4 regions of the Bacillus sp. 0209A genome follow, and region 3 is predicted to be linked to each of the others. Evidence: riboswitches for the same ligand, from Rfam matches in the RefSeq annotation. Region 3 holds a riboswitch; each other region holds the start of a gene.

Region 1 (7,775 bases), 430 kb from region 3:
AACGGAATCGTTACTTCAAAAAAATCAGGCTCAGTATGATCCATCGTAAATCCGCAAACGCCCTATGCGAATATCCAAGCCGAATCAAATGGCTCACATAGTGTATAGAGAGTAAAGGAGGTGCTTATCTATGGGCTTTGGATACGGATTCGGAGGCGGCTACGGCGGCTGTGGCGGCTATAGCGGCGGTTATGCCGGTGGTTACGGCGGCGGCTATGGTTCAACATTTGTTCTTTTAGTCGTATTGTTCATTCTCCTAATCATTGTAGGTGCATCTTATTTCTGCTAAAACTTTAGAGGAAGTGCGGGAAATCCGCGCTTCCTTGCAGTCTGAAAACCATTCGAGGAAACAAATGTAATAAGATAGGCACATCACTCATTAGTGTTCATATAATACCGTATTACTCCGCCAAAAGGAGGCGCATTATGGATAATCAATTTTTTAAGAACATCGAAAAGAAAACAGGCGTCAATATGCAGGATGTTATGAATCTTGCCGGCTCTCTTCAAAACGCCAATTTTAAAGACGAAAACACAGTACGCAGTGTTATTAGCCGCGTAGCACAGCTGGCAAACAGACGCGTGCCGAAAGAATTAGAGGATAAAATTGTCCAGTCCATTACAAGCGGTAAAGAAAAGCTTGATTTTGGGACGATTTCTAAAATGCTGGATAATAAATAATCGGATGGCCTGGCTGACTTTTGACAGCGGGCCTTTTTTACAGAAAAGACCCGGCAGTGATCTGCCGGGCTGTTAGCTATGCAAGGGCTGTCTTGCTTGCTGTAATAAGGGATACAAAAATCTTGAACGGTGGGCCGTTTTGCCGCGCCTGTTGGCGGGACAAGACAAATATAAGTGCTGTTTGGCCCGGGTCATGGCTACATACAAAAGGCGTCTTTCTTCCTCGAGGGGAGCTTCATCGCCTTTTCTCGCTGTTTCTAATGAGAAATCGTGCGGAATCGAACCGTCTACCGTGCCTAACACGTAAACGGTTTTGAATTCAAGGCCTTTTGACCGGTGAATAGTCATCAGCTGAACACCGTTTTCATCCGTTTTGTTTTTCTCAGCGGCCCTCATATGGTCTACGTGGGCGAGAAAGTCAGGAATTGATTTGAATTTTTTGGCGACGACCTTGATGTCACGCAGGTCATCGGAGCCTTTTTCCAGTTTGTTGCCTTCATTTCCCCGTTTTTTTAAATACTCGGAGAAGCCCATTTTTCCTTCGGCGAAGGTGATCGCTTCCACCGGCTTCATCGTGCGGATGCTTGCAAAAAATGGCACGATCTTCTTGATTTTATTGAGCTGGAACGGCTTCAGATCAGGCAGTTTGGCCAGCGCTTTAATCATGGAACAGTCCTCGGTAATCGAGAGCGCCTTCAGCGTGTTCAAAGCAGACTGCTTTAAGAACAAGGCGGGCAGCAAGTGCTTAATCGCCTCAGTATCATCCTCATTTTGGCTGGCGTACAAGTATGCGAGAATCTGGCGGACAATCCGTCTGCTGTAAAACGATTGGACGCCGCGGTCAGCTGTATACGGAATTGATGAATGATGAAGCCTTTCGTAAATGGCGCGGCCTCCGCTGTTTGTGCGGTAGAGAACCGCAAAGTCTTCAGGATTTGCCCCGTTTTGAATTTTTTCTTTGATATCGGAAACGACCATTGTGGCCTCTTCCTCTTCGTCATAAGGATAAAACAGCATAGGGACCTGGACGTCATCACGCGCCGCTTCAAGCATTTTGGCATACCTGTTTTTGTTCTTTTTCACCACGATATCAGCACTGGAGACGATCGGGTGCGTGGACCTGTAGTTTGCGGTTAAATAAATCGTCTTCGCTCCGGGATAATCCTTCTGAAAATCAAGAATAAAAGATGGATTGCTTCCGCGAAACGCGTAGATGGACTGATCGTCGTCCCCGACACAGCACAGGTTTTGTTCCGGGCTTGCCAGCATTTGCATGATTTTATATTGAACGGGGTTAATGTCCTGAAACTCATCAATCAATATATAAGTAAACCGGGATTGATACTGTTCCAGAAGGCCCGGCCGATCGATAAACAATTCGTAGCAGGCAGAAGCCATGTCATCAAAATCAAATTGGTTGTGTTCTTTTTTCTGGCGTTCATAATGTTCATATAATCGATAGACTTGTTTTTCCCACTCATCTTGCAAAGGGATGCGTTCGTTCGGCACATATGTGTTTTTCCAAAAACCGATTTGCTGCAAGGCCTGATCTACGGGGAACTCTTTTTCATCTATCCCTTCTTCATAGAGTGCTTTTTTGATATATTGTTCCCGCTGCCACTCCATTTTCAGCAAATGCTCGCCGTTCCATTTAGCAGGATCATCGTGATATAAGATTTTATAAAATAAGCTGTGGAATGTTCCGGTGACAAGTCTTCTGACTTTTGCCGGCTGTAATCCGTACTGCTTTGCCATCCGCTCTTTCATTTCGGCGACAGCTTTTGTCGTAAAGGTGACAAGCAGCATGTTTTCCGGCGGTATGCCTAAGTGTTCGATCATGTGGGCGGCACGAGCCGTCAGCACGCGTGTTTTTCCGCTTCCCGCACCTGCAAGCACAAGCAGCGGGCCTTCCGTTTCCGTGACAGCTTTCAGCTGATCCGTGTTCAAGCCGACAGACGGGAAAAGGCTCGTATCAGGTTCTATTGTTTTTTGCACAAATGGTGTTTTGGGTTTAATGCTTCTCGGCCGCTGCCATTCCGTGACAGCAAGAGACGAGTCAGCAGCAATTGCTTTTCCCTTGGGCAAACGAAAGACACCGGATTCCTGATACTCTTCTTTTTTCTCCTCTTTAGCGGGCTTCGTTTCGCAGGCCTCCTCACATGCTGGAAAGTGGCCTGGCTGGCGGTGGATAAACTCCGGCGGATCAGCGATGTTGAGCCTTAACAAAACGGGTTTTCCGCAATGAGAACAAAATAAATGTCCTTTTATTCCTTCTTCAAAGAGGAATTGATAATGTTCTCTTGAATATGTATGTAAATGTATCGTTCGATCATTCAGTCGGGCGCATTTCAAAAAGGGGTCCTCCCAATCAAAAAAAGGTGTTCATTACAGACAAAGACTATCATATCAAAAGAAACGTGTTTCAAAAAGTAAGTTTAAGGGAAAAGAGATAGCAGAAGGGTGGGTATCGTATGATATATGCAGGTCAAATTCAAAACCAGCAATACGCTCAATATGCAAATAGAACGATGGGATATAAGCAGGATTACGCCGGAACCGAAAAAATCAGCTATGTCCCGTTTCAGCGGGTATACAAGGAACTGGAAAAGCAGCAGGAGAATCAAACGGCCGCTGAAAGAAAAGTAAACGAGGTGAAACGTAAGCGCTCTCTTTATAAGAGGTTGCGAGAAAAAGGGATGGGCACATATATTAATCGATATGTATAAAAAACCGTTCACATCCAGAGAACGGTTTTTTATATGCAAAAAAAGATCCGGATCTAAATAGACCCGGATGCTGTTTAGTCTTTCATCATTTGTAAGTGCGGAATGCCTGCATCGAGAAATTCTTTTTCAGAAAGCACGCGATACCCGTGTTTCTTGTAAAACGGCACAGCCTGCGTTTGCGCGTTTAAAATGAAGCCCGAAGCGCCGCCGTCTGCCGCCGCTTTTTCGAGCGCTTTCATAATGATGCCGCCGACACCGGAGGAGCGGTGGCTTTTCATTACGCAAATTCGCTCTAACTTGCCGTAGCCGTCTTTCATACGCCATCTTCCGGCGCCGACAGGCTTTTCGCCGTCATATACGACGATATGCTCCGATTCATTTTCAAGCTCGTCAATTTCTTCTTCAGCAGGTACGTTTTGTTCTTTGATAAAAACTTCTTCTCTTACATAAAATGCGTCTTTCATTTGTTCTTCATTTTTTGCGATAACTGCTTCCAAACATTATTCTCCTTTGCCTAGCAAAAAGGTTTCATATACTGTCCATGATCCGTTTTCAAGCTGATAAAGCAAATGGAAACGATCAATGATTTCTTCATGCGACACTTCCTGCATTTTTAATTGTCCCAGTACATCCGAATGCTCATCGTCGGAAAGATTTTGGCCGACCGTCACATGCGGGACAAAAGCGTATTCCTGTTCACCGGCCAGCACACCGGTGTATAGCTTTTCATTGAGTGTTTTTAATTCTTCCGTCGGCTCTGCTTTGATGTAAATGACATTATTGACAGGCGCAAATGAGCTGTATTTTGTCAATTTGAGAACGACCGGATGGGACTCCTTCGCGATGTTTCTCAGATGTGATACAAGCTGATCCGCTTTCTCCTCCGTCAATTCAAGCGATGATCTCAGCGTCAAATGGGGCGGGATCAGGGAATAGCTTGGATCATAGCGCTTTCTGTAAGAGTTCGCAAGGTCTTGAAGTTTTTTTGATGGAAATAAAACGATTCCGTATTTCATATTATGTCCCTCCTGGAAATAAAGTATGATATAGTATTAAAGCATTTTTTTCAGCGCCGGCGTGATAAGCGGCTGCCAGTATGTCCATTTGTGGTCTCCGTCAAATGGCTCATAATCATAATCGGAAAGCTTCTTCTCCAGCAGCTGTTTCAGCGCCCGGTTCGGTTCTGTAAAGTCCAGAATGTTCCCGTCTGTCGTGTGGACGTCAGTTTCTTTTGTGCCGATTTGGTGATAAATAGAGAGGTGTTCGATATTGTCCGATTGCTTCACGGCATCCAATACATGTTTGTCAACATAGGGAGACTGCATGATGATGTTTCCGAACATATTCGGATAATCAAGCGCTGTCATAAGAGATATGGTCGCTCCCAGCGAGTCCCCGATCAGCGTTCGTCCGTAGCCGACCTGATAGGTAGGATACTCGTTATCCGCAAATGGTACGACCTCATGGGCGATGAACCGTTTATACGCCGAAAATTTAGAGCCTTCCGGATGGTAGGTTTTTCTGCGCTCATGAACATCCTTATAAGGAACACCGATAATAATGCTCCGGTCAATTTCCCGTTTGGACAGCAATTCCTCGACCTGTCTGCCAATTCTCCCCAGCCTGAAATAATCGTGGCCGTCCTGCGCGATAATGACATGGTATTTATAAAGAGGGGAGTAGTTGGACGGCAGATAAACGAGCAAGGTCATTTCCTCGTTAAGCTCTTTCGAAAAGACTTTCTTTTCTTGCACTGTGCCGTTTTTCGGTGCCATAATGCATTCCTCCAGGACATCACTAGACTTTCTTGCGTTTTCCATTATTGTACCATGAATTATTAGAAATTTCTCTCTTTAAACTGTTCGGAACCCGAAGAAAAAAGTGTTGAAATTAACTGCGAATTGCGTTAATATAAAACAATCAGAAAATTGAAATCGATATTTCTTATCGTGAGAGGTGGAGGGACTGGCCCTTAGAAACCTCAGCAACCGGCTTGTTTTGCGTATGTGCAAAGCGCCAAGGTGCTAAATCCAGCAAGCGTTTTATGCTTGGAAGATAAGAAGAAGTTTAAACCCCTTCTTCTTATGAAGAAGGGGTTTTTTATTTTGAAAAGGGAAGGTGTCTGCTTATGTCACAGCATGTTGAAACGAAATTAGCCCAAATCGGGAACCGAAGCGACGAAGCAACGGGAACGGTGAGTCCTCCTATTTATTTATCAACAGCATACCGCCACAGAGGGATCGGAGAATCAACCGGATTTGATTATGTCCGCACAAAAAACCCGACACGCCAGCTTGTGGAGGACGCGATCGCCAGCTTAGAAAACGGAGCGAGAGGGCTTGCCTTCAGTTCGGGAATGGCAGCCATCCAAACGATTATGGCGCTGTTTAAAAGCGGAGATGAACTGATCGTTTCATCGGACCTATATGGCGGCACGTACCGATTGTTTGAAAATGAATGGAAAAAATACGGCTTGACCTTTCATTATGATGATTTCAGCGACGAAGACTGTTTACGCTCTAAGATTACGCCGAATACAAAAGCGGTGTTTGTGGAAACACCGACAAATCCGCTCATGCAGGAGGCGGACATTGAAAAAATCGCCCGGATGACAAAAGAGCACGGTCTTCTGCTGATCGTAGATAATACATTTTATACACCGGTCTTGCAGCGACCGCTTGAGCTGGGGGCTGACATTGTGATTCACAGCGCAACCAAGTATTTAGGCGGGCATAACGACCTGCTTGCGGGGCTTGTCGTTGTGAAAGATGAAAAGCTTGGAGAGGAAATGTTTCAACACCAAAATGCCATTGGCGCGGTCCTGCCTCCGTTTGATTCATGGCTTCTGATGAGAGGAATGAAGACGCTCAGCCTCAGAATGCGCCAGCACCAGACAAACGCGCAGGAGTTAGCGGCGTTTTTAGAAAAGCAGGAAGAAATTGCGGATGTGCTGTATCCGGGAAAAGGCGGCATGCTGTCCTTCCGTCTTCAAAAAGAAGAGTGGGTGAACCCGTTTTTAAAAGCGCTGAAGACCATTTGTTTTGCGGAAAGCCTCGGCGGGGTGGAGAGTTTTATTACATACCCTGCCACACAGACGCACATGGATATTCCTGAAGAGATCCGCATCGCAAACGGGGTCTGCAATCGTCTGCTGCGCTTTTCGGTCGGAATTGAACATGTGGAAGATTTAAAAGAAGACGTAAAACAAGCGTTATGTCACGTTAAAGAGGGAGCTGTTTCATTTGAGTAATCACAATTGGACGCTGGAAACCCAGCTCGTGCACAATCCATTTAAAACAGACGGCGCAACCGGGGCGGTCAGTGTGCCGATTCAGCACGCATCGACATTTCATCAAACTTCATTTGAAGAGTTCGGCGCATATGACTACAGCCGCTCAGGCACGCCGACAAGAACAGCTCTCGAAGAAACCATTGCCGCACTTGAAGGAGGGACGAGAGGATTTGCTTTCAGTTCAGGCATGGCTGCGATCTCTACAGCATTTTTACTTCTCTCACAGGGCGACCATGTTCTTGTGACAGAAGATGTATACGGCGGAACCTTCCGCATGGTAACAGAGGTGCTGACCCGGTTTGGCATTGAGCATACGTTTGTCGACATGACTGATATTAACGAAGTGGCGCGGAATATCAAGCCGAATACAAAGGTCATTTATATGGAGACACCGTCAAATCCGACACTTGGCATTACTGATATTAAAGCGGTTGTTCAGCTTGCGAAAGAAAACGGCTGTTTGACCTTTCTGGACAATACTTTCATGACTCCTGCTCTGCAGCGTCCGCTTGATCTCGACGTGGATATTGTGCTTCACAGCGCAACAAAATTCCTGAGCGGGCACAGCGATGTGCTCTCAGGCCTGGCTGCTGTCAAGGATGAAGAGCTTGGGAAACAGCTGTATAAGCTGCAAAACGCGTTCGGCGCCGTCCTTGGCGTGCAAGATTGCTGGCTTGTGCTGCGCGGATTAAAAACATTGCAGATCCGTTTGGAGAAAGCAAGCCAAACAGCGCAGCGGCTTGCGGAGTTTTTTCAGAAATATCCATCTGTGAAACGCATCTATTATCCGGGGCTGGCTGATCACCCGGGCGCTGAAACCCATAAAAGCCAGTCAACGGGAGCGGGGGCTGTGCTATCTTTTGAGCTTGAAAGCAAAGAGGCCGTTAAGAAGTTAGTAGAGAATGTATCACTTCCGGTCTTTGCTGTGAGCCTTGGCGCCGTGGAATCGATTTTGTCCTATCCGGCAACGATGTCTCACGCGGCAATGCCTAAGGAAGAGCGGGAAAAACGCGGCATCACAGACGGCCTGCTCCGTCTTAGTGTCGGTGTCGAAAACGCAGACGATTTAGAACGTG
Region 2 (7,775 bases), 260 kb from region 3:
CAGGTTCAGTTTCCCAATTCGATAAGCGGCTTCCTTCAGTCTTTCTTCACTTGTCAGCAGCCCGACTCGGACGTAGCCCTCGCCATATTCACCGAAGCCGTTTCCGGCTGCAACCGCCACATTCGCTTTTTCCAGCAAAAGGTTTGAGAACTGCTCGGAAGTATAGCCTTCAGGCACAGGCAGCCATGCAAAAAATGAACCTGCCGGAGCTGTCACATCCCAGCCGATTTTCCGGCATGACGCGATCCAAACGTTTCGCCTGCTTTCATATCGGGCATTTTGCTCCGCCACACACGTCTGATCAGCTAACAGTGCCGCCGCTGCAGCCTCCTGAGTCGCTCTGAAAAGACTGACAAACATATGGTCTTGATACAGATTGATCGCTTCAATGACCGAAGCGTTTCCAACGGCAAAGCCGACCCGCCACCCTGCCATATTATATGTTTTTGACAGCGTGTAAATTTCAATGCCGATATCCTTGGCACCTTCAGTCTGCAAAAAACTTAAAGGCTTTCCGCCGTCAAATCCTACAGCGCCGTAAGCAAAATCGTGAACGACACAGACCCCGTTTTCTTTCGCAAAACTCACGGTTTCTTCAAAGAAGTCAGGGGTAGCAACGGCTCCGGTCGGATTATTCGGATAATTCAAATACATTAATTTCGCCTGTTCCCTCACTTCAGCGGTAATGCTGCTGTAATCAGGAAGAAACGCTCTGTCCTTTACGAGCGGCATCATTTCCATCTTCGCTTTCGCGAGTGCCACACCTGACCAGTAATCAGGATAGCCTGGATCCGGAACTAAAATGGTATCTCCGGGATTCAGCAAGCATTGCGGGAGCTCAACCAGACCGGCTTTCCCGCCGAATAATACAGCGACTTCAGTTTCCGGGTCAAGATCAATGCCATATTCTCTTTTATAAAATGCTGCCGCTGCTGATTTCAGACTGTATGAGCCGCGAAAAGACGAGTATTTATGATTTTCAGGATCAGCAACAGCCCGTTTCATTTCCTCGACGATATGTTCCGGAGTCGGCTGATCCGGATTTCCCTGTCCGAGATTGATGACGTCGTGTCCTTCTGCGAGCTTTCGGTTCACTTGCTGCACCAAAGAAGCGAAGAATTGTTGAGGCAGCTCCTTCAATACATCAGATTGTTCAAATTTCATCTATTCTCACCTTCTAAAAAAATCTTGAAATGATAGTCCATCATCATATATGGTTAAATAAAAAAAGTAAAGAAAAATGTGGAGTGATAATAAGATGAAATGGACGATATCTTGTCTTCAATTTGATATTTCATACGGAAAACCTTCAGAAAATATAAAAAAGGCTGAATTCTTCATCGAAAAAGAAAGCAAACATGCTGACGTTCTTGTTCTTCCTGAACTATGGACAACCGGATATGACTTGGCCAACCTTGATGAGCTCGCTGATGAAGACGGACGTTCTGCTCAAAGCTGGCTGAAGAATACGGCAAAAAAACATGGCGTTCATATTATCGCCGGATCGGTTGCTGTCAGAAAGGATTCTGATGTTTATAATACAATGTACATCGCGGATAAGGAAGGACAAATCATTAAAGAGTACAGGAAAGCCCATCTTTTTCAGCTGATGGATGAGCATGTGTATTTATCAGCCGGTTCCGAAGACGGATACTTTGAGCTTGATGGCGTCAAAAGCTCAGGATTGATCTGTTACGATATCCGTTTTCCGGAGTGGATCAGAAAACATACGACAAAAGGTGCCAACGTGCTGTTTATTTCTGCGGAATGGCCTCTTCCCCGCCTTGATCATTGGAAAAGCCTGCTTATTGCGCGGGCCATTGAAAATCAATGCTTTATCGCTGCCTGCAATTGCACCGGTTCAAATCCAAATAATGAATTTGCCGGGCATAGCCTGATTATTGATCCGTGGGGGCGCGTCCTAGCTGAAGGCGGCCGGGAAGAAGGCGTTGTCCGAGCGGAAATCGACCTTCAGGAAAGCGTTAAGGTGCGGGAAAACATTCCTGTTTTCGATGATATCAGAAAAGATTTATATTAGAAAATAGATTGACAATTTACTTAAACACCTGTTACTATGTTCATCAACTGATAAATTAGAATTGTTTAACAAGTGAATATATTCTCTTATCGAGAGTTGGGCGAGGGATTGGCCTTTTGACCCCAACAGCAACCGACCGTAATTCCATTGTGAAATGGGGCGCATCTTTTTCGCGCCGAGACGTTCGTCTCTTAAGGCACGGTGCTAATTCCATCAGATTTGATCTGAGAGATAAGAGAGGCGGACATTATATGTTAAGCCTCCTTCTCTCTGAGAAGGAGGCTTTTTTACGGCCATTCAGCTGAAAACATATCAAGAGATTACATAATTGGAGGTTATGACAATGGCAGTCACAAAAACACCTTTATACGAAACGTTAAATGAAAGCTCCGCTGTGGCACTTGCGGTGAAGCTTGGCTTATTTCCAAGCAAAAGCACGCTGACATGCCAGGAGATCGGAGACGGCAACTTAAATTACGTTTTTCATATTTATGATCAAAAACATGACAGAGCTTTGATTATTAAACAGGCGGTTCCTTATGCAAAAGTTGTCGGAGAAAGCTGGCCGCTGACAATCGATCGAGCCAGAATCGAAAGCAGCGCTCTCATCCGCCAAGGCGAGCATGTCCCTCATCTGGTTCCAAGAGTGTTTTATTCCGATACAGAAATGGCAGTTACTGTCATGGAGGATCTTTCTCACTTAAAAATCGCAAGAAAAGGACTCATTGAGGGCGAAAACTATCCGCGCCTGTCCCAGCACATCGGTGAATTTTTAGGAAAGACCCTTTTCTATTCTTCAGATTACGCGCTTGAACCTAAGGTGAAAAAACAGCTTGTTAAGCAGTTTACAAACCCGGAGCTGTGCGACATTACGGAAAGACTTGTTTTTACAGATCCTTTCTTTGACCATGACACAAATGATTTTGAAGAAGAGCTTCGTCCTTTTGTCGAAAAGCTTTGGAATAATGACAACGTCAAAATCGAAGCCGCTAAACTGAAAAAGTGTTTTTTAACATCTGCAGAAACGCTGATTCACGGTGATTTGCACACAGGAAGCATTTTCGCCAGCGAACTTGAAACAAAGGTGATTGATCCTGAATTTGCTTTTTACGGACCGATCGGATTTGATATAGGCCAATTTATCTCCAACTTATTTTTGAACGCACTCGGCCGTGACGGTGATGACAGAGAGCCATTATATCACCATGTCAAGCAGGTCTGGGAAGCATTTCAAGAGACATTCACTGAAGCCTGGGAGAGGGACAGTCTGGATGTTTACGCCAACATCGACGGTTACCTTACTGACACCCTCAGTCATATTTTTGAAGAGGCGATCGGATTTGCAGGCTGCGAGCTGATACGCCGGACGATCGGCCTTTCCCATGTGGCTGATCTGGATACAATCGTGCCGTTTGATAAACGAATCATCAGAAAACGGCTGGCGCTCGAAACCGGCACAGCCTTTATTGAAAAACGTTCGGACTTCAAAACGATCACAGATGTTATTGAATTATTTAAGTTACTTGTAAAGGAATGATCCATTCATGACCCATTCATTTGCTGTTCCACGTTCTGTTGAATGGAAAGAAACAACTATTACCATTTTAAATCAACAAAAGCTTCCTGACGTGACCGAATATGTGGAGCTGACGACGAAAGAGGATGTATTTGACGCGATTGTCACGCTCAAGGTAAGAGGCGCCCCGGCCATCGGCATTACGGCTGCCTTCGGACTTGCGCTTGCTGCAAAAGACATAGAAACAGATGATGTCACGGAATTCCGCAGCAGACTTGAAGATATCAAACAATATTTAAACAGCTCACGGCCTACCGCCATTAATTTATCTTGGGCGCTTGAAAGACTGAGCCATTCGATCGAAAACGCCATTTCCGTAAATGAAGCAAAAACGAACCTTGTCCATGAAGCGATTCAGATACAGGTCGAGGATGAGGAAACGTGCCGGATGATCGGCCAAAACGCCCTGCAGCTTTTCAAAAAAGGCGACCGGATTATGACGATCTGCAATGCCGGTTCTATCGCGACGAGCCGCTATGGAACGGCACTCGCTCCATTTTACTTGGCCAAACAAAAGGATTTGGGACTGCATATTTACGCTTGTGAAACAAGGCCTGTCCTTCAAGGTTCACGACTTACTGCGTGGGAGCTGATGCAGGGGGGCATCGATGTCACTTTGATTACAGACAGCATGGCCGCCCACACGATGAAGGAAAAACAAATTTCCGCCGTCATCGTCGGAGCCGATCGAATTGCAAAGAACGGTGATACGGCAAATAAAATTGGAACATATGGTCTCGCGATTTTAGCAAACGCCTTTGATATTCCGTTTTTTGTCGCTGCACCATTATCTACATTTGATACGAAAGTGAAAAGCGGCGCCGATATCCCGATAGAGGAACGGGATCCTGAGGAAGTGAGGCAGATTTCCGGAGTGCGGACCGCTCCGTCTGATGTGCCTGTCTTTAACCCCGCTTTTGACATTACACCGCATCATCTCATTTCGGGAATCATCACAGAAAAAGGGATTATGAGCGATAACTATGAAGAAGAAATTGAACATCTGTTTCAAGGCGAAAAGGTTCACTAAAAAACCGTTGGGCTTTGCTCATTATGGGCCAAGTCAACGGTTTTTTTGTTTGTTTTGATTGATATGAATGATTTCATCTTTTTGAGCGCTTGATAAGATATGCAGTTTCACAAACAGTTCGGCAAAAGCGGCAATTTTTTCAGAGCGGCTCGGCTTCAATGGCTTTGTCCTCCTTTTTCGTCAGACCAACTTTTTTAACCTAATAAAATGATATGTCGGGCCGCAAAAAAAGGGAACGTGCCATACGTTTTATTTTTCTTTGTAGGAAATTTGCTCGATGTTCAGCAAAAATGCTTTGATATCGGTTTTGCTCCCCGCGTATCCTGTTAACGCGCTGTTTTTGCTGATCACTCTGTGGCACGGGACAAAAATCGGCAGGTCATTTCGTTTATTAGCCTGTCCGACGGCGCGCACCGCTTTCGGACTGCCGACCGCAGCGGCAATGTCAGCATAGCTTCTCGATTCTCCGTATGGTATCATCGCCAGCGCCTCCCATACTTTTCGCTGAAAGGGAGTGCCCTTTTGGCTCAGCGGCAGTGAGAATGTCTTTCTTTCGCCGGCAAAATATTCATGAAGCTGTTTTTTCGCTTCCGCCAAACAAGGTGTTTCCTTGTGCTCTATATGCTGAACGGTTTCTTTCCAATCCATCCAATCTTCCTGGCTGAGAAATAGGCGGGTGATATGGCCATCCGCCTCGGCAATCATAAATTCCCCGAGCGGCGTTTTAGCTGTCGTATAGTAGTTCACTCTTCAATCCCTCTTTCTTGAGCATTCTGTCTGACGGGAAGCGTAAGGTGGAAAACCGTGCCCTTCCCTTCTTCACTTTCTACCATGATCTCGCCTTGATGTTCTTCAATAATTTTATAGCTTACCATAAGCCCAAGTCCAGTTCCCCGTTCCTTTGTCGTGTAAAACGGTTCACCAAGGCGTTTTAATTTATCTTCTGTCATTCCGACTCCCTCGTCTTTTAAGGAGATGAGAACATGATCTTGATCCAATGTCCTTATCGTCACAAAAATGTTTCCGCCGTCGGGCATCACTTCGATGGCATTTTTTAATATATTGATAAATACTTGTTTCAGCTGATTCGGTTCACAGTAGATCGGAGGAATGTCGTCAATTAAATCAAGATGCATTTGCACGTTGCTGAGATTGGCTTGCGCGTTCAGAAGGTCTATGGTGTCTCTCATAATTTGGGTGATATGTTTTTCTTCATACATAATGGCCTGGGGCTTGGCTAAAATCAAGAATTCGGTGATGATGGATTCGATGCGCTTTAGTTCTGAGGTGATCACGTTGAAGTAAAGGGTATAGTCTTCCTCCACACTTCCTTTCAGGAGCTGAATAAAGCCTTTAAGTGCTGTCATCGGATTTCTGATTTCATGAGCGATGCCGGCAGCGAGTTCGCCGACAACATGAAGGGTATCCGACTTGCGCAGGCGTTCCTCCAGCTCTTTTCGCTCCGTTACGTCTTTAAAGATAGCCAGGTTCATATTTTGAATGATATTTCGTTTAAATGAGAATTCCAGTTTTCTATTGTCACTGCTGCTCAGCAAAAACGGAATTTCGTTGTCCATTTCATCAAAATTAATCTGCCTTGCCGGTGATGCAAGATTTTCTATTTCATACGAAGAAATAATATCTAACAGGCTGTGCTTTTTTATCTCTTCATAAGACAGGCCTAAAATATGGCTTGCTAACGGGTTGGCGTCGATGATCCTGTATTGATTGTCGAACAATACATTGCCGTCCATTGAGCCGTTGAACACTTTTCTGAATTTCAGCTCGCTTTCCCGAAGCTCCTTTTCCATCCGCTTTCTGTCGCTGACATTTCTTAAAATCGTCAAGTGCTGGTTTTCGAGTATGGTCCGCTTTGAAGTAAATTCGAGTTCTTTGAACTGCCCGTTCGCCATTTGAAACAGCAGCTCTTCTCTGATCTCTCCGTATTTTGCGTATTTCCTCTTCGTTATGCTGTATTTCCGCTGCGAGTCAACGAGAAAATCACACACCTTTCGTTTCAGCAGCAAATTCATCGGCAGCTCAAAGATTTTACAGGCGGACTGATTCGCCTTCACGATTCTTCCGTCATTTGACCAGATGATAATGGCGTCCATCGCATTTTCAAATATTTCTCTGAAGCGCTCCTCGCTTTTAAAGAGCTGCAGCTCCATAGACCGCTTCTCTGTAATGTCCCTCATAATGGACATATAAAAACCGCTGATGATGTTTGATGTGATCGTGAATTCAAATAGCTTTTGGACTCCTGAACGAAGCTTGACGGGCAGCTCCCCCTTCGCTTTCCCCTTGCGGTTGAGCGTCTTCCAAATATTATCGAAATCTTTACGTGAGCCGCTGTCTATGAATTTGTACAACGATAAATGAGACAGCTCATTTTGATTGATTTCAAAACTTTTACAGAAGGACAAATTCGCATCAATAAAACCGCCATCTTTATCAAACAGAACGATTCCGTCAACAGCTCTGTCAAACAAGTCCTTAAAAAGCTGTTCATTCATAGAGAATTCCCGCTCTAGAATCTTCTTGGAAGATATGTCTCTCATGACAACAAAAAAGAAATCCTCGCCAATCCCTCTTTTGGCCAGAAACTCTATGTATTTAGTCGCTCCGCCATCAAGCCTGACCGGCACCTCCTTCCATAGGAAACCTTTCTTAAAAAACTTCTTTACAGCAAGATTCAGTTCATCCTTTGGGATAGAAAACAAAAAATCCAAAACGGAGCGAGTCTTCAAATCCTCCGAATCAACTTGAAGCATCCTTTCTGTGGCTTCATTCGCCTGAACGATTCTCAATTCATTATCACATATAAAAATAGCATCGAGCGTATTGTTGACAATCACTTGATGCTGATCTAACTCCTTTTTCAGCCGTGCATTTTCTTCTTTGATTCGCTTCAGTTCTTCCCGCAGCTCTGACTTTGTCTGGACATCAAGAGTTCCCATGCGTGTACACTCCTTCTTCAAAACCTATCCCTCAATATTTCTACAAAATGCAGGAACTTCCTTCATTTGCCCTATAAATTTCAGTAAATTTCAGCGCGGTTACATAACGAAGACATTTTCTACGATCCTTACCTCCACTTTACATCGACCTAACAATCAGCTGTTTTTCAA
Region 3 (7,775 bases):
AATCTTGCGGTTGAGCTTTCTGAAAGAGGCGTGCTGGAAGAGTGCGGCGTCGAAGTGCTTGGCACGAAGCTGTCTGCGATTCAGCAGGCTGAAGATCGCGACTTGTTCAGAACATTAATGAACGAACTGAATGAACCGGTGCCTGAAAGTGAGATCATCCACTCCTTAGAAGAAGCAGAAACCTTCGTCAGCCAAATTGGATTCCCTGTCATTGTCCGCCCGGCATATACATTAGGCGGAACAGGCGGAGGCATCTGCTCGAATGAAACCGAGCTGAAAGAAATTGTTGAGAACGGCTTAAAATTAAGTCCGGTTCACCAGTGTCTGCTTGAAAAAAGCATCGCCGGTTATAAAGAAATCGAGTATGAAGTCATGAGAGACAGCCGGGATCACGCCATCGTTGTTTGTAACATGGAGAACATTGATCCAGTCGGAATCCACACTGGAGACAGCATTGTAGTAGCGCCGAGCCAAACGCTCAGCGACCGCGAATATCAGCTCTTGCGGAATGTATCGTTAAAACTGATCCGCGCGCTTGGAATTGAAGGCGGATGTAACGTCCAGCTCGCTTTAGATCCAGACAGCTTCCAATACTACATTATTGAAGTAAACCCGCGTGTTAGCCGTTCATCTGCCCTTGCGTCAAAAGCGACAGGATATCCGATTGCAAAGCTCGCTGCTAAAATTGCAGTCGGCCTTTCATTAGATGAAATGATGAACCCAGTGACAGGAAAAACATATGCAGCATTTGAACCGGCTCTTGACTATGTCGTATCCAAAATTCCGCGCTGGCCGTTTGATAAGTTTGAATCAGCAAACAGAAAGCTCGGCACGCAAATGAAAGCGACAGGAGAGGTCATGGCGATCGGCCGCACGCTTGAAGAGTCATTGCTGAAAGCTGTGCGTTCACTGGAAGCGGATGTGTATCACTTGGAATTGAAAGACGCTGCCGACATTTCAGATGAGCTTCTTGAAAAGCGAATTAAAAAGGCCGGTGATGAACGTTTATTCTACTTAGCTGAAGCGTACAGAAGAGGCTACACGGTAGAAGCCCTCCATGACTTTTCCGCTATCGATGTCTTCTTCTTGCATAAGCTTTTGGGAATCGTACAGTTTGAAAAAGAACTGAAGGCAAATGTGGGCGATACGGATATGCTGAGACGGGCGAAAGAACTCGGATTCTCTGATAAGTACATCAGCCGTGAGTGGAAAATGAAAGAATCGGAGCTTTACAGCTTGAGAAAACAAGCGGCAATTGCGCCCGTATTCAAAATGGTAGATACGTGCGCGGCGGAGTTTGAATCGGAAACGCCATACTTCTACAGCACATATGAAGAAGAAAATGAGTCAGTCGTTACGGATAAGAAAAGTGTGATCGTGCTTGGTTCCGGTCCGATTCGAATCGGTCAGGGTGTTGAGTTCGACTACGCAACTGTTCACTCTGTGTGGGCGATTAAACAGGCAGGCTATGAAGCCATTATTGTCAATAACAATCCGGAAACCGTTTCAACAGATTTCAGTATCTCAGACAAGCTGTACTTTGAACCGCTTACGATTGAAGATGTGATGCACATCATTGACCTCGAACAGCCAATGGGCGTTGTCGTACAGTTTGGAGGACAAACTGCCATTAACCTTGCTGATGAGCTTTCTGCACGAGGAGTTAAAATCCTTGGGACTTCATTAGAGGATTTAGACCGTGCGGAAGACCGGGATAAATTTGAACAAGCGCTTGGAGCACTTGGTGTTCCGCAGCCGCTTGGCAAAACAGCGACATCAGTAGATCAGGCGGTAAGCATCGCGAGTGATATCGGCTATCCGGTACTGGTGCGCCCGTCCTATGTTCTTGGCGGCCGGGCGATGGAGATTGTGTATCATGAGGAAGAACTGCTTCATTACATGAAAAACGCAGTCAAAATCAATCCGCAGCACCCAGTATTAATTGACAGATATTTAACAGGGAAAGAAATTGAAGTGGATGCAGTATCTGACGGTGAAACAGTTGTAATCCCGGGGATTATGGAGCACATTGAACGGGCGGGCGTTCACTCCGGAGACTCAATCGCTGTTTATCCGCCTCAGTCACTCACAGAAGACATTAAGAAAAAAATTGAACAATATACGATCGCATTAGCCAAAGGGCTGAACATTGTCGGTTTGCTCAACATTCAATTCGTACTGTCACAAGGCGAAGTGTACGTGCTCGAAGTGAATCCGAGATCAAGCAGAACCGTACCGTTCTTAAGCAAAATTACGGGTATCCCAATGGCGAACCTAGCCACAAAAGTCATTCTCGGGCAAAAGCTGGAAGCGTTTGGCTATACAGAGGGCCTTCAGCCTGAACAGCAGGGTGTATTTGTAAAAGCGCCGGTCTTCTCCTTCGCTAAGTTGAGAAGAGTGGACATTACGTTAGGGCCTGAAATGAAATCAACAGGTGAGGTCATGGGGAAAGATTCAACCCTTGAAAAGGCGCTCTATAAAGCCTTGATCGCTTCAGGCATTCAAATCCCTAACTACGGTTCCGTGCTTTTAACAGTGGCTGATAAGGACAAAGAAGAAGGGCTTGCCATCGCTAAGCGGTTCCATGCGATCGGCTACAACATTTTAGCGACGGAAGGAACGGCGGGTTACCTGAAAGAAGCTTCAATTCCTGCGAAGGTGGTCGGGAAAATCGGCCAGGACGGCCCGAACTTGCTTGACGTGATCAGAAACGGAGAAGCGCAGTTTGTCATCAATACGCTGACAAAAGGAAAGCAGCCAGCAAGAGACGGATTTAGAATCAGACGTGAATCAGTAGAAAACGGTGTTGCCTGCTTAACATCTTTAGATACGGCAGAAGCGATATTGCGAGTGCTGGAAAGCATGACATTCCGTGCTGATCAAATGCCGGCAGTCAACACAAATCAGGAGGCGGCAATCACTATATGAAAAAAGCGTATTTGACAGTATGTTCTAACCAGCAAATTGCAGACCGGGTGTATCAAATGGTTTTGAAAGGGGAGCTTGTCCAAGGGTTTACAACCCCGGGACAGTTCCTTCATCTTAAAGTGAGCGAAGCGGTTACGCCTCTATTGAGGAGGCCAATCAGCATCGCAGACGTCAACTTTGAAAAAAATGAAGTCACCATCATTTATCGAGTAGATGGGGAAGGAACAAGACTCTTGTCGCTAAAGCAGCAGGGAGAGCTTGTGGATGTCCTCGGGCCTTTGGGAAATGGCTTTCCTGTCAATGAAGTCAAACCTGGAAAGACGGCTTTGCTGGTGGGAGGCGGTGTTGGTGTGCCCCCTCTTCAAGAGCTGTCGAAACGCTTGAACGAAAAAGGGGTTAAGGTCATACACGTTTTAGGATTCCAATCGGCAAAGGATGTTTTTTACGAAGAAGCGTGCCGGCAGTACGGAGACACGTATGTGGCAACAGCCGACGGAAGCTATGGGGAAACCGGATTTGTCACAGATGTGATAAAACAGAAAAACCTAGAGTTTGACATTCTTCTCAGCTGCGGGCCGACACCAATGCTGAAGGCGTTAAAACAGGAATATGCCCATAAAGAAGTTTACCTGTCGATGGAGGAACGAATGGGCTGCGGAATCGGCGCATGCTTCGCGTGTGTGTGCCATACAAACGAAAGTGAGACATCCTACGTAAAAGTATGTCTCGACGGGCCTGTATTTAAAGCTCAGGAGGTGGCGCTGTAATGCTAGAGGTGAAATTGCCTGGACTAGATTTGAAAAATCCGATCATTCCTGCATCAGGCTGCTTCGGTTTTGGAAAAGAGTTTGCGCGTTTTTATGATTTATCTTGTCTCGGAGCCATCATGATCAAAGCTACGACGAAGGAGCCTCGCTTCGGGAACCCGACGCCTAGAGTAGCTGAGACTGGCGCTGGAATGCTCAATGCGATCGGTCTGCAAAACCCGGGGCTGGAAAGCGTCTTGCAAAATGAGCTGCCGTGGCTTGAGCAGTTTGCAACACCGATCATTGCCAATGTCGCAGGTTCTCAGATCGAGGATTATGTAGAAGTCGCAGCGCATATCAGTAAAGCGCCCAACGTTCATGCACTTGAATTGAACATTTCCTGCCCGAATGTGAAAACAGGCGGAATCGCTTTTGGGACGAACCCTAAAATGGCTGCTGATTTGACGAAAGCGGTTAAAGAGGTTTCAGATGTACCCGTTTATGTGAAGCTTTCCCCGAACGTGGCAAATATCACAGAAATTGCATCAGCGATCGAGGAGGCGGGAGCGGACGGTCTTACGATGATCAACACATTAATCGGGATGAGACTCGATTTAAAATCAGGAAAGCCGATATTAGCGAATAAAACAGGGGGGCTTTCTGGTCCTGCTGTGAAGCCGGTTGCTATTCGCATGGTGTATGAAGTCAGCCAGGCGGTCAACATCCCGATTATCGGAATGGGAGGCGTGCAGACGGCCGAAGATGCACTGGAATTTCTTCTTGCGGGAGCAAGCGCGGTCGCTGTCGGTACAGCAAACTTTGTAAATCCTTTTGCATGCCCAGATATTATAGACCAGCTCCCAGCTGTTTTGCGCCAATACGGCTATCAATCAATTGAAGAATGCATCGGAAGGAGCTGGAACCATGAAAAACAACCTGCCCATCATCGCGCTTGATTTTGCAACAGCTGAAGAAACACTTGCATTCTTAGCGCCTTTTCAGCAAGGACCGTTATTTGTAAAAGTTGGGATGGAGCTTTTTTATCAAGAAGGGCCATCTATCGTCAAACAACTAAAAGAAAGAAATTGCGAGCTGTTTTTAGATTTAAAGCTTCATGACATCCCGACCACTGTAAACAAAGCGATGAAGCGCCTTGCCGGTCTCGGAGTAGACCTCGTCAATGTTCATGCGGCCGGGGGCAAAAAAATGATGCAGGCAGCTCTGGAAGGCTTAGAAGAAGGGACGCCGGCCGGACAAAAACGCCCGTCCCTTATCGCGGTAACCCAGCTGACAAGCACATCTGAACAAATGATGAAAGATGAACTGCTGATCGAAAAGCCTCTGATCGACACGGTCGTCCACTACAGCAAACTGGCGGAAGAAAGCGGGCTGGATGGAGTGGTCTGCTCTGTTCATGAAGCAAAAGCCATTTACGAAGCGGTATCGCCTACATTTTTGACTGTTACTCCGGGGATCAGGCTGTCAGAGGACGCTGCGAATGACCAAATCCGTGTAGCGACACCTGCAATTGCAAGAGAGAAAGGTTCATCAGCGATTGTGGTGGGACGCTCGATTACAAAAGCGAAAGACCCGGTAAAAGCCTATGAAGCTGTCAGACTCGAATGGGAGGGGATCAAATCATGAAACAAGTCATCGCAAAACATCTATTAAACATCCAAGCTGTATTTTTACGCCCGAACGAGCCATTTACATGGGCAAGCGGCATTTTATCGCCCATCTACTGTGACAATCGTCTCACGCTATCATTCCCGGAGGTCAGAAATGATGTCGCTTCAGGCATCAGCAAGCTTGTCGAAGAGCATTTTCCTGAAGCTGAAATGATTGCGGGAACAGCAACAGCCGGTATTCCTCATGCTGCTCTGGCGGCTGACCGTTTGAATCTTCCGATGTGTTATGTGAGAAGCAAGCCGAAAGCGCACGGAAAAGGCAATCAGATTGAGGGAACTGTTCAAAAAGGCCAAAAAACGGTCTTGATCGAAGACTTAATTTCCACAGGAGGCAGTGTGCTTGAAGCTGCGGCGGCTTTACAAGCGGCTGGCTGTGAAGTGCTTGGTGTCGTCTCAATCTTTACGTACGGACTGCCTAAAGCGCAGGAAGCGTTTGCGAAGGCAGAACTGCCATACTACTCTTTAACTGATTATGATACGCTCACACAGGTCGCGCTTGAAAACGGCAATATTCATTCAGACGATTTAGAAAAGCTGAAAACGTGGAAACAAAATCCCGAGTCAAAAGATTGGTTTAAAAAATAACAAATAAATTTTGGTGATGTACAAGGGCTCCAAAGCCTTTCTGTACTTGAAAACAGGCCTTGCAGCCTGTTTTTTTATTAATCCTATAAAAAAAGTCGGGTTGACTTATGTTAGAATTGTGCTAAAATTTACTACAAATCTAAAAACTTATCAAGAGCGGCTGAGGGACTGGACCTATGAAGCCCGGCAACCTGCACAGTTTGTAAGGTGCTACTTCCAGCAAAATGAATTCCATTTTGAAAGATAAGGGCTACATGCTGTTCCTGTCTTTCTTTCCGCCGGATTGAAAGTTTTTTATTTTAAGAGGAAAAAAGGCTGACTGCAATAACCGCAGCCGCGCATTACAATTGGTAAAAGACAACCAGCAGAAAGCTACTGTTGTCTCCGAAAGGAGGAAAGAAGAAATGTTAACGTACGATAATTGGGAAGAACCAACGATTACGTTTCCGGAAGACGATCCTTATAAAGGAGCGCTGTCAGTTTTAAAGTGGGCATACGGCCATTACGGCAATCAGCTTGTTTATGCATGCAGTTTCGGAATTGAAGGAATCGTTCTGATTGACTTAATTTATAAAGTGAAAAAAGACGCAGAGATTGTGTTTCTTGATACAGGGCTTCATTTTAAAGAAACATATGAAACGATTGAACGAGTGAAAGAGCGTTATCCTGGTCTTCATATCATCCTGAAAAAACCAGACCTTACCCTTGAACAGCAAGCCGGTGAATATGGTGGCAAACTGTGGGAAAGAGAACCGAATCAATGCTGCTATCTCAGAAAGATCGTTCCTTTAAGAGAGGCGCTTTCGGGACATCCGGCCTGGCTTTCCGGTCTGCGCCGCGATCAAGGGCCAAGCCGTGCCAATACGAATTTCTTAAACAAAGATGAAAAATTCAAATCAGTAAAAGTATGCCCGCTTATCCATTGGACTTGGAAAGACATTTGGAGATACACATCCCGGAATGAGCTGGACTACAATCCGCTTCATGACCAAGGTTATCCAAGTATTGGCTGCGCGCCTTGTACGGCTCCTGCTTTTACCGCAGAAGATTTACGCTCAGGCAGATGGAATGGCATGGCGAAAACAGAATGCGGACTGCATGAATAAGGAGCTGCAAAATGGAACTAGCCGCTATTTTATTTAGCTTGTTTTTCGCGATGAATATTGGTGCAAGCGGCGCTGCAGCTTCGATGGGAGTTGCTTACGGCTCTGGAGCCATCAGAAAGAAAACCTACGCTTTGATCCTATGCGCAGTCGGTGTGCTAGCTGGGGCGGTCATTGGCGGGGGGGAGGTTGTAAAAACCATCAGTTCCGGAATTATCCCCGAGCAGACGATTACACTGACGATTGTTTGCATTATTATTGGAGCCGCTGCGCTGTCGCTCTTTACGGCTAATCTGCTCGGCATTCCTTTGTCGACAAGTGAAGTAACAGTCGGTGCTGTTGTCGGCGTGGGAGTCGCTTACAAAGTATTGTTTGTGAACAGCCTTCTGGTCATTGTGTCGTTTTGGGTTTTTGTCCCGCTGTTCGCTTTCGGCTTCACATATTTCGTATTTAAGCTGTTTCGTTATTTTAAGATTGAAATTAAATCTTCTAAAAAGCAAAAATTCCTTGGCATTGCATTGTTAGGTGCCGGATTTTTCGAAGCGTTCTCTGCCGGCATGAACAACGTGGCGAATGCCGTTGGCCCGTTAGTGGCGGCCGGTGTGCTGGATGTCGCGAAAGGAACTTTGTACGGAGGAGCGTTTGTTGCTCTTGGCGCGCTGTTATTAGGCCGGCGTGTGTTAGAAACAAACGGGAAGAAAATTACGAGATTCTCAAAAGGAGAA
Region 4 (7,775 bases), on a different contig from region 3:
CGAGACGCTTGATTATATCGTTGATGAAGGCGTGCAGATTCATGGAGGCTACGGTTTTATGCAGGAGTACGAAGTGGAAAGAGCCTATAGGGATTCAAGGATCAATCGGATTTTTGAAGGGACAAACGAAATCAACCGGTTAATCGTGCCAAGCACCTTCCTGAAAAAAGCGCTTAAAGGCGAACTGCCTCTATTTGAAAAAGCGCAAACGCTGCAGGAAGAACTCATGATGCTTATGCCTGAAGAGCCTGGCAGCGGCGTTTTAGAGCAGGAGAAATATATTGTCAAACAAGCTAAAAAAATCGCGCTGTTCGCCGCCGGTCTCGCCGCGCAAAAATACGGGAAAGCCATCGATCGCGAACAGGAAATTCTCGTCAACGTCTCGGACATCGTCAACAATGTGTACGCGATGGAGTCAGCCGTGCTGAGAACGGAAAAGGCCATTGCCGCGCAAGGCGGAGAAAAAGCGGCGCAAAAGGTGCTGTATACTGAAATTTTCGTTCAGGAGGCCTTTAACGAAATTGAAGCGCACGCGAAGGAATCCCTCATCGCAATGGAAGAAGGAGATTCACTCCGCATGATGCTTTCCGCTCTGCGCAAGCTGACGCGCGTAACACCTAAAAACGTGATTCAGAAAAAACGCGAAGCGGCAGCGGGCGTTTTTGAGGCTGAAAAATATATTGTCTGATTGGCGAAGAGCTCCGCATGCGCGGAGCTCTCAGCGTGTCGACAAACCCTCGCATTCGTTGTCAGTCCTGCGCGTTGGTGCTCACGAATGACGAAAGGAACGGCGGCTAAATGCTTAGGCGTCCTGCCTAAACACCGCCGTCATCACATCCTGTGAAAGTCTGCCAATGCTCGTCCTTCCTAGACTACAAGGGTTTTCAATCACGCTGAATAGATGACAAAATCCTAAAACAAAACCCGTTTTAGGATTTTGTCAACAATTTGAGGGCTCCGCATGCGGAGCCCTTTCAAAGAAGCACTGTTTTAGGTTTTTAAAACAAACTGTGTTAAAATAACCTCGATTATTTTATTGAGGGGGAAGAAGATGTCGTTAACTTTTTACTGGTACCCTAAATGCGGAACGTGCCGCAAAGCAAAGAAATGGCTTGAAGAGCATGGAAAAGAAATCAACGAAATACATATTGCAGAGCAGCCTCCAAGCAAAGAAGAACTAAAAGCGCTTTATGAAAAAAGCGGACTGGATCTCAAAAAATTTTTCAACACGAGCGGCATGAAATACCGCGAGCTCAATCTCAAGGAAAAGCTGTATCACATGTCGGAGGACGAACAGCTTGAACTGCTGGCTTCAGACGGAATGCTGATCAAACGACCGCTTACAACAGACGGCGAAAAAGTGACAGCCGGTTTTAAAGAAGACCAATTTGAAGAAAACTGGGCTTAATGTCAATTTTTTTTGAAAAGTATGGTATCTTCTTATTATAGTGCTGTAAAAAATGGAGGGATTCAATTGAGCATACCTAAAGATTTGCGTTACTCAGGAGAACACGAGTGGGTAAAAGTTGAAGGAGAAAAAGCCAGAATCGGGATTACGCATTTTGCCCAGTCCGAGCTAGGCGATATCGTGTTTGTCGAACTTCCTGAAGTGGGCGCTGAAATCAAAGCGGACGAGCCATTCGGCAGTGTTGAATCCGTTAAAACGGTATCTGAGCTTTATGCGCCGATTAACGGAACTGTTGTGGAAATTAACGAAGATCTTGATGACAGTCCGGAATTCGTAAACGAATCTCCGTACGAAAAAGCATGGATGATCGTCGTTGAGCCGTCTGACGCTTCTGAAATTGAAAAACTGATGACAGCAGAGCAATACGAAGAGATGACACAGGAAGACTAAAGCAGGATAGCTGTAAAGGCAATTGGACACGCTAACGTTATGGGAGGTGTCCAATATGGCTTTCAGCAAACAAAAGCTCGATGTCACCAATGATGTGACAGGCCGCTTTCAACATGGCCGGCTCTCGTTATATCATGAAAATGAGAGGATCGGCCAAATGACAAGCATGAATGAATATGAGCTTAAGTCCGGTTATTCCTTTGAAAATGAGAAATTTTATAAGACAGCCGATGTGGTCTCGGGAAACGACGCAAAATATGTGGATTGTGACTACGAAAACGGCTGGTGTTAATGTTGGCGGTGAATTTCACTGCCTTCTTTTACAATCTGAACGTTTCAAATTTGACGCGGCAGGTGAAGAAGATGAAGATGGATGAGCTGGAAAAGGTTATGATTGTCGAAGGGAAATCAGATAAAGAGAAAATCGAAAGCGTCCTGGATGAACCGGTGCGCATTATCTGCACAAACGGAACAATCAGCCAGCTGAGGCTTGAGGAATTGGCTGACGAGCTTTATGATAAAGACGTCTATATATTAGTGGATGCTGACGAATCAGGCGAGAAATTGAGAAAACAACTGAAAAGAGAATTTAACGAAGCCTGCCATCTGCATATCGACAGAGCCTATAAAGAAGTGGCGGCTGCGCCCAGACACCACGTCGCCTCTGTATTGCTGCGCGCGAATCTGAATGTCCATACTATTTTTCTTGAAAGAAAGTCCCGAGGTGTATAGCATGAAAGAACTCCAGGAACACGAGCTTGAGCACATTGCTGATGATGTGTATCTTCTGTATTTATATACTCCGTTTTGCGGCACTTGCCAGCTTGCAAGCAAAATGCTGACAGTGGTGAAAGAAATGCTGCCTGATGTCGCCTTCTATCAAAACAATGTCAATTACTCTCCGACATTCGCAAAAGCCTATCAAATTGAAAGCGTCCCTTGTTTTCTGCTGTTTAAAGGAGGAAAAGTGGTTGAAAGAGGATATGCGTTTCATTCCGTTTCTTATTTATATGAGCTGATCAAACAAAAATCATCTTCCGCATCCCATTTATGACATATTTCTCAGCGCATTCCAATGAAATTGTCGTTCGTTTTATAAAGGGGTTCGTGCGCCAGAGAGAGAAATGTCTATGTATGACCAACAAATAGGAGGTTGTACATATGGAGAAAGCGGAAGTTTTGGAAGATGAGTATCAGCATCTGTTTTTAAAACCCCTTTTGAGCGCTTCAACATTGCTTATTACCTTCCAAGGAGAAACAGAAGCCTTAACCGTCTCAATAAACGAACAGGGAGAAATGAAAAAAATTTCTCCGCGCCAACCGTCCAACCTGACCTTTTACGGAAACCAATCCGAAATCATTCATTTATTGCACGGAGACATTTCCCTTCAGCATCTGATTCAGAGCGGAAGCCTAAAAGTCAAGGGGTCCTTCAGAGCCCTGTTAAAGCTTGAAGCGATTCTTTGGCTGACGAATGGTTTTTTTCAGAGGATTGTGAATAATTAAAAAATAGCAAATTATTATAATAGTAAAAGTTGACATCATTTATTTTATTGACATGCAATCATCCGCCATGCTATTCTACATTAAGAATTTCCGGACGAAAAAGACTATATATTTCTCTTATCAAGAGAGGTGGAGGGAAGTGCCCTATGAAGCCCGGCAACCATCAACACTGTTGAAATGGTGCCAATTCACACGAAGCGTTCAGCTTTGAAAGATGAGAGAAAGGCATTTTATATAAGCCTTTCTGCTCAAGTGTGCAGAAAGGTTTTTCTTTTGCAGAAAACCCCGGAAGATTTCTTAGAATAGTGTTAAGGCAGGTGATTGCTTTGATCAATCTTCAAGATGTTTCAAAAGTGTATAAGTCGAAACATGGAGATGTCAATGCTGTCCAAAATGTCTCGCTTTCCATTAAAAAAGGTGAGATTTTTGGAATTATAGGATATAGCGGAGCTGGTAAAAGTTCCTTAATCCGTCTGCTGAACGGCCTTGAGAAACCAACCTCAGGAACCGTGGAAGTGGCGGGAACCAAGATTAATGAAGTAAACGGACGCGGGTTAAGAAACGCACGCCATGACATCAGCATGATTTTCCAGCACTTCAATTTGCTTTGGTCGCGGACCGTCAGAGATAACATCATGTTTCCTCTGGAAATTGCCGGGGTGAAAAAGAGCGAGCGTATCAAGCGCGCCAATGAACTGATTAAACTGGTAGGTTTAGAAGGAAAAGAAAAATCTTATCCGTCTCAGCTGAGCGGCGGACAAAAGCAGCGTGTCGGAATCGCCAGAGCGCTCGCAAACAATCCGAAGGTTCTCCTTTGTGATGAAGCGACATCAGCACTAGATCCGCAAACGACAGATTCAATTTTGGATCTATTGTCCGATATTAATGATAGACTCGGTTTGACAATTGTGCTGATCACGCACGAAATGCATGTGATCCGCAAAATCTGCAACAGAGTCGCTGTCATGGAAAACGGAAAGGTTGTGGAAGAAGGCGAAGTTCTCGATGTCTTCAAAAACCCGAAGGAAGACATGACAAAACGGTTTGTTCAGCAGGTGACAGAGCCGGAAGAAACGAAAGAAACGCTTCAGCACCTTCTTGATGAAACAGCATCAGGAAAAATGGTTCAGCTCACATTTGTCGGTGATTCGGCTGAACAGCCTCTGATTACAGAGATGATCAGAAACTTTAATGTCAGCGTCAATATTCTGCAAGGGAAAATCTCGCAGACGAAGGATGGAGCCTACGGTTCACTGTTTATCCATATTGACGGAGACGAGGAAGAAGTGCAAAACGTGATCGGGTTTATTAATGACAAACAGGTGAAAGCAGAGGTGATCACGAATGTTTGAAAAATACTTCCCGAACGTTGATTTAACAGAATTGTGGAACGCGACATATGAAACCCTTTATATGACGCTGATCTCTTTGCTGTTTGCTTTTGTCATCGGGGTGATTCTCGGCTTGCTGCTCTTTTTGACAAGTAAAGGGAGCCTCTGGCAGAATAAAACGATCAACTCTGTGATTGCGGCCGTTGTCAACATATTCAGGTCGATTCCGTTCCTTATTTTAATTATTTTACTGCTAGGATTTACGAAGTTTTTGGTCGGCACGATCTTAGGGCCAAACGCCGCATTGCCGGCGCTGGTTATCGGCTCGGCACCGTTTTACGCGCGCCTTGCTGAAATCGCGCTCCGTGAGGTGGATAAAGGTGTTATTGAAGCCGCTAAATCAATGGGAGCTAAGACGTCTACGATTATTTTCAAAGTGCTGCTTCCGGAATCTATGCCGGCTCTTATTTCTGGTATCACGGTTACGGCGATCGCTTTGATCGGCTCAACGGCAATAGCCGGAGCCATCGGTTCAGGCGGCCTTGGAAACCTTGCGTACGTAGAAGGCTATCAGTCGAATAATACTGATGTGACCTTCGTTGCTACTGTGTTTATTTTAATCATCGTGTTTATTATTCAAATCATCGGTGATGTCATAACAAATATTATAGACAAACGATAAGGGAGGATTTACATTGAAAAAGCTATTTTTAGGTGCATTACTGCTTGTATTTGCAGGAGTTATGGCTGCCTGCGGTTCGAATAACGCCGAATCTGGTAAGAAAGAAATTGTCGTTGCTGCGACAAAAACACCGCATGCGGAAATTTTAAAAGAAGCTGAACCACTGTTGAAAGAAAAAGGCTACACGCTGAAAGTGAAAGTGCTTAGTGATTACAAGATGTACAACAAAGCTTTAGCTGATAAAGAAGTGGATGCGAACTACTTCCAGCACATTCCTTACCTTGACCAAGAAATGAAAGAAAACACAGATTACAAACTTGTGAATGCCGGTGCTGTTCACTTAGAGCCATTTGGTATTTACTCTAAAAAATACAAATCACTGAAAGACCTTCCAGACGGCGCGACCATTATCCTGACAAACAACGTCGCTGAACAAGGCCGTATGCTTGCAATGCTTGAAAATGCTGGATTAATCACACTTGATTCTAAAGTCGAAACAGTTGACGCAACATTGAAAGACATTAAGAAAAACCCGAAAAATCTTGAATTCAAAAAGGTAGCGCCTGAATTAACGGCAAAAGCATATGATAACAAAGAAGGAGACGCGGTCTTCATCAATGTAAACTATGCGATCCAAAGTAAATTAAATCCTAAAAAAGACGCGATTGAAGTGGAAGCAACGAAAAACAACCCATACGCTAACATCATCGCAGTAAGAAAAGGCGAAGAAGATTCTGACAAGATTAAAGCGTTGATGGAAGTTCTTCACTCTAAAAAGATCAAAGACTTCATCGAGAAAAAATACGACGGAGCTGTGCTTCCTGTATCTGAATAAGACTGAAACCCCGGATAAGAAATCCGGGGTTCAATTATTGACAAAGCCATAAAACGATATTCGTTTTATGGCTTTGTCATCTTTTCAGCGTGATTGAAAACCCTTGAAGTCTAGGAAGAACGAGCATTGGAGCAGAGCGAATGTTGTAATTCGTGAGCACCAACGCGGAGGTCTGACAACGAATGCGAGGGTTTGCTGACACGGTGAAACCCCGGATGAGAAATCCGGGGTTTTTTTCGGGTATTTTCCTAAAAGCTGTTCATAATAAAAAGGAATGTTAAACAGATGGAGGGATTTTCTTTGAATCAAGACAGAGGAAGCATGCAGGACGCGCTAAAACAATATAAATTAGGTCTAGGCACATTCGAACAAAAGATGCCGCTGATGGGGAGAAAGTTCAACGAGTTTACTGAACAATGCTTTGCCGGAAACTCACTGACTGAAAGAGAAAAACAGCTGATCGCCCTTGGAATCGCCATCAATGCCCAGGATGAATATTGTATGATCTATCATACAAAAGGCTGTCTGGATGAGGGAGCGACAGAAGAGAATATTCTCGAAGCTGTCAGTGTGGCAGCGGCGTTTGGAGGCGGAGCGGCTCTTAGCCAGGGTGTGACAGTTGTACAGCAGTGCATAGAGGAATTCGGAAACACCACGCATTAAGAGAAGGAATATTCCGAAAAACGATTCTCATTTGTTCTAAAAGGATGCTTTCGTCTCATCTGCCGCTATTTCAAGCCATATCCTTTTTGCGGCATCCATCAGAGCGCTGATACAATAGAAGCAAATAAATGAAGGGATTGATTCATTATTTGCAACAGCCAGGATAGACTGAACCTCGATTATACGTCAGAAATGGAAAAAGCGATGCAGCTGTCTCACGGAATTGGATACGAGGAATACGGACGCCGGCTGGAAACAAGAATGAAAGTAGAGCGGCAGAGAGAGCTTGATTATGCAAAGAGCAAGCGGATTTCTGCGGGAGCTTATTGAGAAAATCAATCTTCTAAAAAAGGGTGGGAATCCACTCTTTTTCTTTTTCAATCGCTTTAATAAAGTGCTGATCTTTGTTAAACTTGAGAAATGTGCAAGGCACGATAAAAAGTTGTATTTACTTTTCATTTGTTATAAAATTAGAATGAGAATAAAATGAGAATAATGATTATATATTTTTGGAGGTATAGATATGGCTGCTTCAACATTAACGATCAAAGGTCTTCACGTTGAAATCGAAGGGAAAGAGATCTTAAAGGGTGTAAACCTTGAAATAAAAGGCGGAGAGTTCCACGCAGTAATGGGACCGAACGGAACTGGTAAATCCACTCTTTCAGCTGCTATTATGGGGCACCCTAAATATGAAGTAACAAAAGGCAGCATCACGCTTGACGGCAAAGATGTACTGGAGATGGAAGTGGACGAGCGCGCGCAGGCGGGTTTATTCCTTGCGATGCAGTACCCTAGTGAAATCAGCGGTGTGACAAATGCCGACTTCCTTCGTTCAGCAATCAATTCGCGCAGAGAAGAAGGCGATGAAATTTCTCTCATGAAATTCATCCGCAAAAT

The links. Region 3 has a riboswitch for S-adenosylmethionine ahead of V6D44_RS01500 (phosphoadenylyl-sulfate reductase). Riboswitches for the same ligand answer to the same signal wherever they lie in the genome.
Region 1: linked by a shared signal. The riboswitch ahead of metI (cystathionine gamma-synthase/O-acetylhomoserine thiolyase) and the one ahead of V6D44_RS01500 (phosphoadenylyl-sulfate reductase) in region 3 are both predicted to bind S-adenosylmethionine.
Region 2: linked by a shared signal. The riboswitch ahead of mtnK (S-methyl-5-thioribose kinase) and the one ahead of V6D44_RS01500 (phosphoadenylyl-sulfate reductase) in region 3 are both predicted to bind S-adenosylmethionine.
Region 4: linked by a shared signal. The riboswitch ahead of metN (methionine ABC transporter ATP-binding protein MetN) and the one ahead of V6D44_RS01500 (phosphoadenylyl-sulfate reductase) in region 3 are both predicted to bind S-adenosylmethionine.

What each region holds. Positions count from the first base shown of each region.
Region 1 is NZ_JBAIZV010000001.1:810,195-817,969, reverse strand. Features, by position in the region: gene V6D44_RS03560 (hypothetical protein) at 1-49, shown strand, start outside; gene V6D44_RS03555 (YjcZ family sporulation protein) at 131-289, shown strand; gene spoVIF (sporulation-specific transcription regulator SopVIF) at 427-681, shown strand; gene V6D44_RS03545 (ATP-dependent helicase) at 754-3,033, opposite strand; gene V6D44_RS03540 (hypothetical protein) at 3,153-3,407, shown strand; gene V6D44_RS03535 (GNAT family N-acetyltransferase) at 3,482-3,904, opposite strand; gene V6D44_RS03530 (YjcG family protein) at 3,908-4,423, opposite strand; gene V6D44_RS03525 (esterase family protein) at 4,460-5,182, opposite strand; SAM riboswitch class I at 5,349-5,469, shown strand; gene metI (cystathionine gamma-synthase/O-acetylhomoserine thiolyase) at 5,536-6,657, shown strand; gene metC (cystathionine beta-lyase) at 6,650-7,775, shown strand, end outside.
Region 2 is NZ_JBAIZV010000001.1:642,307-650,081, forward strand. Features, by position in the region: gene mtnE (methionine-glutamine aminotransferase) at 1-1,164, opposite strand, end outside; gene V6D44_RS02590 (carbon-nitrogen family hydrolase) at 1,259-2,038, shown strand; SAM riboswitch class I at 2,122-2,276, shown strand; gene mtnK (S-methyl-5-thioribose kinase) at 2,382-3,575, shown strand; gene mtnA (S-methyl-5-thioribose-1-phosphate isomerase) at 3,583-4,644, shown strand; gene V6D44_RS02605 (hypothetical protein) at 4,678-4,803, opposite strand; gene V6D44_RS02610 (methylated-DNA--[protein]-cysteine S-methyltransferase) at 4,894-5,391, opposite strand; gene kinE (sporulation two-component system sensor histidine kinase KinE) at 5,388-7,604, opposite strand.
Region 3 is NZ_JBAIZV010000001.1:384,161-391,935, reverse strand. Features, by position in the region: gene carB (carbamoyl-phosphate synthase (glutamine-hydrolyzing) large subunit) at 1-2,928, shown strand, start outside; gene pyrK (dihydroorotate oxidase B electron transfer subunit) at 2,925-3,695, shown strand; gene V6D44_RS01515 (dihydroorotate dehydrogenase) at 3,695-4,630, shown strand; gene pyrF (orotidine-5'-phosphate decarboxylase) at 4,599-5,318, shown strand; gene pyrE (orotate phosphoribosyltransferase) at 5,315-5,947, shown strand; SAM riboswitch class I at 6,092-6,197, shown strand; gene V6D44_RS01500 (phosphoadenylyl-sulfate reductase) at 6,352-7,053, shown strand; gene cysP (sulfate permease) at 7,065-7,775, shown strand, end outside.
Region 4 is NZ_JBAIZV010000002.1:871,917-879,691, forward strand. Features, by position in the region: gene fadE (acyl-CoA dehydrogenase FadE) at 1-688, shown strand, start outside; gene V6D44_RS09585 (arsenate reductase family protein) at 1,052-1,408, shown strand; gene gcvH (glycine cleavage system protein GcvH) at 1,475-1,858, shown strand; gene V6D44_RS09595 (YusG family protein) at 1,914-2,150, shown strand; gene V6D44_RS09600 (toprim domain-containing protein) at 2,228-2,590, shown strand; gene V6D44_RS09605 (thioredoxin family protein) at 2,592-2,912, shown strand; gene V6D44_RS09610 (SCP2 sterol-binding domain-containing protein) at 3,020-3,364, shown strand; SAM riboswitch class I at 3,479-3,585, shown strand; gene metN (methionine ABC transporter ATP-binding protein MetN) at 3,691-4,716, shown strand; gene metP (methionine ABC transporter permease MetP) at 4,709-5,377, shown strand; gene metQ (methionine ABC transporter substrate-binding lipoprotein MetQ) at 5,391-6,212, shown strand; gene V6D44_RS09630 (carboxymuconolactone decarboxylase family protein) at 6,498-6,875, shown strand; gene V6D44_RS09635 (hypothetical protein) at 7,068-7,205, shown strand; gene sufC (Fe-S cluster assembly ATPase SufC) at 7,399-7,775, shown strand, end outside.